2 regions of the Metapseudomonas phytobenefica genome follow, and region 1 is predicted to be linked to the other one. Evidence: predicted binding sites of a transcription regulator. Region 1 holds the regulator's gene; the other holds the start of a gene.

Region 1 (3,410 bases):
CTAGGGCGTGCTGGCGGCTCGCTGGTACAATGTCCGCTTTCGTGGAGATATGAACCTATGCCAACGTCCTTTCTGGAAATAGTCGAATTGCCTGACGGGCGCATCATCCTGCGCCGGGCCGAGGACGAGGAAGCGTTGGTGACGCTGGATTTCTCCGCTGACGCCAAGGCGTTCCTTCAGGGGCACCATCTGGAAGTTGCCAAGGCCATGCTGAATGTTGGCGTTCAGATGGCTGGTCGTCTGGCCGAAGGTGATATGGACCATCACGAAGGTCCGCGCGTCCTGCATTGATCTCCGGAACCGGATCTTCCGCTGATTCGGTTGCCGTCTGATGTCACAGGGCCCAGGTCTTCCCAGGCCCCGACGCTCAGTCAACCCAACAGGATATTCAGGCTCTGTGCGCCACCTTGGCGTGCGGCGTGGGCCAGTCGTTGCCTGGCTTTCTGCCCCAGGCGCAACCAGCTGACGACGGTGTGGCTACGGCCCAGTCGCAGGGCCTCGCAAGCCAGTTCCAGGGCGCTTTGCTCACCGCGTGGTTGCAGGATCAGGATGCGTTCCCGATTGAGTCCGGATTCGCGCAGCCAGTCGCGGGTCAGGCCGGCGGGAGCACCGATCAGCGTCAGCCAGCGCGCGTCCTGCTCCTCGCTCAGTTCCCGCAATACCGAGGCCAGGAGGTTCCGGCAGTGCCCGGTGGCGCCGCGCAGGGATAGTTCGCTGAATGCTTCCGGCTCTTCCGGGAGCGGATCTTCGACCACATCGGTCAGCATCGGTACCACGGGATTGGCCAGGATGGCATCGTGGAACAGTGGGAGCTGGGACCGGCCAAGCGACTGCGGGAACTGCATAACGCCTCCTTTAGCGGCGGATCACGCCGACACTCAAACCTTCGATCACCAGGTCCTGTTCATCCAGGTTCACTTCTATGGGGGCGAACTCGGGGTTTTCGGCAATCAGCCAGACCTTGTCGCCTTCACGCTTGAAGCGCTTGACGGTGACTTCCTCGCCTAGGCGGGCAACCACTACCTGTCCATTGCGGGCTTCGCGGGTGCTGTGTACGGCCAGCAGGTCGCCGTCGTAGATGCCGATATCCTTCATGGACATGCCGCGAACGCGCAGCAGATAGTCGGCGCGAGGGTGGAAGAAGTCGGGGTTGATGCGGCAGGATTCTTCGATGTTCTGTTGGGCCAGGATCGGCGCGCCGGCAGCGACCCGGCCGATCACCGGAAGGCCATCGTCTTCGTTGCTGTGGCCGGGTTCGAATCCGGGGATGCGAATGCCGCGGGAGGCGCCCGGTGTCATCTCGATTGCGCCCTTGCGGGCCAGGGCCTTGAGGTGCTCTTCGGCGGCATTGGGGGACTTGAAGCCGAGTTCCTGGGCAATTTCCGCGCGGGTCGGGGGGAAGCCGTTGTCTTCAAGGCAGCGCTTGATGAATGCGAGAATCTCGGCTTGGCGTGGCGTCAGTTTCAGCATGGTGGCGCTCTGTCTTTTTATACAGTGACTGGAATTATATACAGTGATCCGACCTTGGCAACGCTTCTTTTTCAGGGAGGGTAAGGACAAGGGTCGACCAATGGTCGGGAAGATCCGCTGGCTCGATGAGTGACCACTGCGTCAGATAATGGTGGGCACGGCTTGACAAGTTGGCGGGCTGAAACGTATGTTTCAAACAAGTGTTTGTCAGGCGGAGGAGCCATGGCCCAGTCGGAAACCGTAGAACGCATTCTGGATGCTGCGGAACAGCTGTTCGCGGAGAAGGGCTTCGCCGAAACCTCGTTGCGCCTGATCACCAGCAAGGCCGGGGTCAACCTGGCAGCTGTGAACTATCACTTCGGCTCGAAGAAGGCGCTGATCCAGGCGGTCTTCTCGCGTTTCCTCGGTCCGTTCTGCCAAAGCCTCGAACGAGAGCTGGATCGCCGCCAAGCCAGGGCGGAGAGCAAGGCCAGCCTCGAAGAACTGCTGGAAATGCTCGTCGAGCAAGCCCTTGCAGTAAAGCCCCGCAGCGGTAACGACCTGTCCATCTTCATGCGTCTGCTCGGACTCGCATTCAGTCAGAGCCAGGGCCACCTGCGCAAGTACCTCGAAGAGGTGTATGGCAAGGTTTTCCGCCGCTACATGCTGCTGGTGAACGAATCCGCGCCCAAGGTGCCGCCGCTGGAGCTGTTCTGGCGCGTGCATTTCATGCTCGGCGCCGCGGCGTTCAGCATGTCGGGGATCAAGGCGCTGCGGGCGATGGCGGAAAACGACTTCGGTGTGAACACCTCCATCGAGCAGGTGATGCGGCTGATGGTGCCGTTCCTGGCCGCCGGCATGCGCGCCGAAACCGGAGTCACCGACGAAGCGTTGGCCAACGCGGTGCTCAAGCCGCGCAACAAGGCACCGGCCGCCCCCGCCAAGGCTTAAATCCACTTGGGCGCAGACTGGCTGATCGGCTAAGCTTGCGGCCCATGCAAAACCTCGATTTCCTGCATATCTCCATCGCCGACCAACAGCTCTATGGCTTCGCCAAGGGGCAGTTGGTGCTGCGCATGCCTGTTTCCACCGCCCTGAATGGCGCGGGCGAAACCAGTGGCTCCAATTGCACCCCCCGAGGATTGCACCAGATCCGTGCGCGAATTGGCGACGGCTTGCCCCTGGGGGCTGTTCTGCGTGGGCGGCGCTGGACCGGTGAGGTCTGGAACGCCGAATTGCACGAACGATTTCCCGGAAGGGACTGGATACTCACCCGCATCCTCTGGCTGAGCGGTTGCGAGCCTGGCCGCAATCGCCTCGGCCAGGTGGACAGCTTCCGCCGCTATATCTACCTGCACGGTACGCCAGATACTGAACCCATGGGGGTACCGCTATCCCATGGTTGCATTCGTCTGCGCAACGCCGACGTGCTGGAACTCTTCGATCGCGTGCCCGTCCACTGTGCGGTACGCATAGACGAAGCGCCTTGCCCGGACTGGGCTGCGGCACAACTCTCTTAAGGATTTTCCATGCAAGGTTCCCTGATGCTGGATATCGGCGGCACCTGGTTGACCGCCGAGGATCGGCAGATCCTCCGTCAGCCGGAAGTCGCCGGTCTGATCATCTTCGCCCGCAACATCGAAAGCCCGCGTCAGGTGCGTGAGCTTTGTGCTTCCATCCGCGCGGTCCGCCCCGACCTGATCCTTGCGGTCGACCAGGAAGGCGGACGTGTACAGCGCCTGCGCCAGGGTTTCCTGCGCCTGCCCGCCATGCGCGCCCTCGCGGACAACGACAACGCCGAGCAACTGGCGGAGCAGTGCGGCTGGCTGATGGCGACCGAAGTGCTCGCCGCAGGCCTGGACATCAGCTTCGCCCCGGTCCTGGACCTCGACCACCAGCGTAGTGCGGTAGTCGGCAGTCGTGCCTTCGAAGGTGACCCGGAGCGCGCCACGCGCCTGGCG
Region 2 (3,410 bases), on a different contig from region 1:
GCATCTTTCAGGGCGATGCGGCATGGCTCGATGGTACGCGCCACCAGATCCTCGACCAGCGCTTCCAGCTTGGCACGGGAAATCTTCACGTTCAGGTGCTTCGGACCGGTCTGGTCTGCGGTGATGTACGGCAGGTTGACGTCGGTCTGCTGGCTGGAGGACAGCTCGATCTTGGCCTTCTCGGCGGCTTCCTTCAGGCGCTGCATGGCCAGCGGGTCGCCCTTGAGGTCCATGCCGGATTCTTTCTTGAACTCGTCGACGAGGTAGTCGATCAGGCGCAGGTCGAAGTCTTCACCACCCAGGAAGGTGTCACCGTTGGTGGCCAGTACTTCGAACTGGTGCTCGCCGTCGACTTCGGCGATCTCGATCACCGACACGTCGAAGGTACCGCCGCCCAGGTCATAGACGATGACGGTGTGGTCGCCCTTGGCTTTGTCCATGCCATAGGCCAGCGCAGCCGCAGTCGGCTCGTTGATGATGCGCTTGACGTCCAGACCGGCAATACGGCCGGCATCCTTGGTGGCCTGGCGCTGACTGTCGTTGAAGTAGGCCGGAACGGTGATCACCGCTTCGGTCACAGGCTCGCCGAGATAATCTTCGGCGGTCTTCTTCATCTTCTTCAGCACTTCCGCGGAAATCTGCGGCGGTGCCATCTTCTGGCCCTTCACTTCCACCCAGGCGTCACCGTTGTCGGCCTTGGCGATCTTGTAGGGAACCATCTTGATGTCTTTCTGCACGACGTCTTCTTCAAAGCGGCGACCGATCAGGCGCTTCACGGCGTACAGGGTGTTCTGAGGGTTGGTGACCGCCTGACGCTTGGCGGACTGGCCGACCAGGGTCTCACCGTCGTTGGTGTAGGCGATGATGGACGGCGTGGTGCGAGCGCCTTCGGCGTTCTCGATCACCTTGACGTTGCCGTTCTCCAGGATGGCCACGCAGGAGTTGGTGGTCCCCAGGTCGATACCGATGATTTTGCCCATATTTTCTCTCCCGAAACTTTGGATTCTCCGCGACCTCGCTTCACGGGCCACGGCAGCACATAAACGCTTGAACTATCAGATGGGGGCCCGAGGCCGAATTTCAAGCCTGCTCGTCAATCGACGGCGCAGTGGCGCTCGGCGCCTTGCTGACCACCACCATGGCCGGGCGCAGCAGACGGCCGTTGAGCAGGTAGCCCTTCTGGAACACCTTCAGCACGCTGCCCGGCTCGACACTGGAGCTTTCTTCCATGGCCATGGCCTGATGGTGCTCGGGATTGAAGGGTGCGCCGTGCGGATCGACAGCTTCCAGCTGGTAACGCTTGAGGGTGTCGTGGAACAGCTTGAGGGTCAGCTCCATGCCCTCGCGCACCGGTTTGATCGCCTCGTCGGTGGCGCTGGACATCTCCAGGCCGCGCTCCAGGCTGTCGACCACCGGCAGCAGGTCGCTGGCGAACTTCTCGAGGGCGAACTTGTGCGCCTTCTCCACGTCCTGCTCGGCCCGACGGCGGATGTTCTGCAGCTCGGCGGCAACGCGCAGCGACTGATCCTGGGCCGCAGCCAGTTGCTCCTCCAGTACCTGTACGCGAGCGGCGAGATCTTCACCGGATGCGATTTCGGCAGCGGAATTCGCTTCGGGGGTCTGGGTGTCCAGAGTCTGTTCGTCGGCCATGCCTTCCTCCTCATAAAGACAGCTGCGGGCAAAGACCCGCGGATATGTCCGCCTATATGGGGTCGCAATTTGTCGCTTCAAGGGGGAGGGGCGATTGTCAGCCAGAAAACAAACACTGTATAAATACCCAGCCATCTCAGCGCGGGAGTCGCACCATGCTGGTACACCTTTCGATCCATAACTACGCCATCGTCGAGCACCTGGACCTGGAGCTCGAGGGTGGAATGTCCGTGATCACCGGCGAAACCGGAGCCGGCAAGTCGATCATGCTCGACGCCCTCGGCCTCACCCTGGGCGATCGCGCCGACAGCGGCGTGGTGCGCCCCGGCGCCGACAAGGCCGACATTCTCGCCAGCTTCGACATCAGCGACATCCCCGAAGCTCGCGCCTGGCTGGCCGAGCGCGACCTGGACAACGACGGGCCCTGCATCCTGCGCCGCGTCATCACCGCCGAAGGCCGGTCGCGCGCCTATATAAATGGCAGCCCCTGCCCCCAGGGCGACCTCAAGACCCTGGGCGAGCTGCTGATCGATATCCACAGCCAGCACGAGCACCAATCCCTGCTCAAGGCAGACACCCATCGTCGCCTGCTGGACGAATTCGCCGGTGCCAGCGAACTCGCCCGCCAAGTCCAGCTCGCGGCACAGCGCTGGCGGCAAACCCGCCAGGAGCTGGAACGCCTCTCCCGCACCGGCGACGAGCAGCGCGCCCGCCACCAGTTGCTCAGCTACCAGCTGGACGAACTGGAGAACCTGGCCCTCGGCGAGAACGAGCTGGAGCAGCTCGAACAGGAACACAAGAACCTGGCCAACGCCGAAAGCCTGCTGGCCGCCTGCCGCCAGGTGATCGACTTCTGCAGCGAGAGCGATGCTGGCAACGTGCTCAGCGCCCTCACCTCCAGCCTCAACCGTCTGACCGCCTTCCATACCCAGCCCGCCGCCCTGGCCGAAGCGGTCAACCTGCTCTCCAGCGCGCAGATCCAGGTCGAAGAAGCCATGGGCGAGCTGAACCGCTTCCTCGACCACTTCGACGCCGACCCCGAACGCCAGCAGGCACTCGAGGAGCGCCTCGATACCATCTACACCCTCGCGCGCAAACACCGGGTGCAACCTAACGAGCTGGCGGAACTGCAGCAGCGCCTGCTGGATGAACTGGAAGCCCTCAACGCCGATGACGAAGCCGTCGAACACCTGACCGAGGAACTGGCCGCCTACGAGCGCCACTACCGGGAGAAAGCCGCCGAACTGAGCAGGCTGCGCGGCGAAGCCTCCGACCGCCTGGCCAGCTCGGTGGAAACCGAAATGCAGCGACTGGGCATGCCTGGCGGGCGATTCAGCATCCAGTTGCACACCAGCCAGGCGGACGAACCGCAGCAGCATGGCCTGGAACAGGTCGAATTCCTGGTCAGCGCCAACCCGGGTCAGCCACTCAAGGCACTGGCCAAGGTCGCTTCGGGCGGTGAATTGTCCCGCATCAGCCTCGCCATCCAGGTCATCACCGCGCAGACCTCACGGGTACCCACGCTGGTATTCGACGAAGTGGACGTGGGTATCGGCGGCCCCACCGCCGAAGTGGTCGGCCAGTTGCTGCGCCGCCTCGGCCAGCGCGGCCAGGTACTCACCGTCACCCACCTGCCGCAGGTGGCCGCGCAGGGTCATCACCATCTCTTCGTACACAAGGAGCGCGGCACGCAGGAAACCCGCACCGCCGTGGCCAAGCTGCAGGAAGCACCGCGAATCGAGGAAATCGCGCGCATGCTG

Evidence for each region. The regulator LexA, encoded in region 1, represses DNA repair genes until DNA is damaged. The targets are predictions, from matches to a motif close to CTGTNTNNNNANACAG.
Region 2: the regulator LexA is predicted to act here: its motif matches at 1,766-1,781, upstream of recN (DNA repair protein RecN).

What each region holds. Positions count from the first base shown of each region.
Region 1 covers NZ_JBHZGM010000011.1:111,707-115,116, reverse strand. The annotation lists gene ACFW0B_RS11770 (hypothetical protein) at 58-291, shown strand; gene sulA (SOS-induced cell division inhibitor SulA) at 372-845, opposite strand; gene lexA (transcriptional repressor LexA) at 856-1,470, opposite strand; gene ACFW0B_RS11755 (TetR/AcrR family transcriptional regulator) at 1,693-2,400, shown strand; gene ACFW0B_RS11750 (L,D-transpeptidase family protein) at 2,445-2,969, shown strand; gene nagZ (beta-N-acetylhexosaminidase) at 2,979-3,410, shown strand, end outside.
Region 2 covers NZ_JBHZGM010000026.1:74,826-78,235, forward strand. The annotation lists gene dnaK (molecular chaperone DnaK) at 1-980, opposite strand, end outside; gene grpE (nucleotide exchange factor GrpE) at 1,081-1,650, opposite strand; gene recN (DNA repair protein RecN) at 1,806-3,410, shown strand, end outside.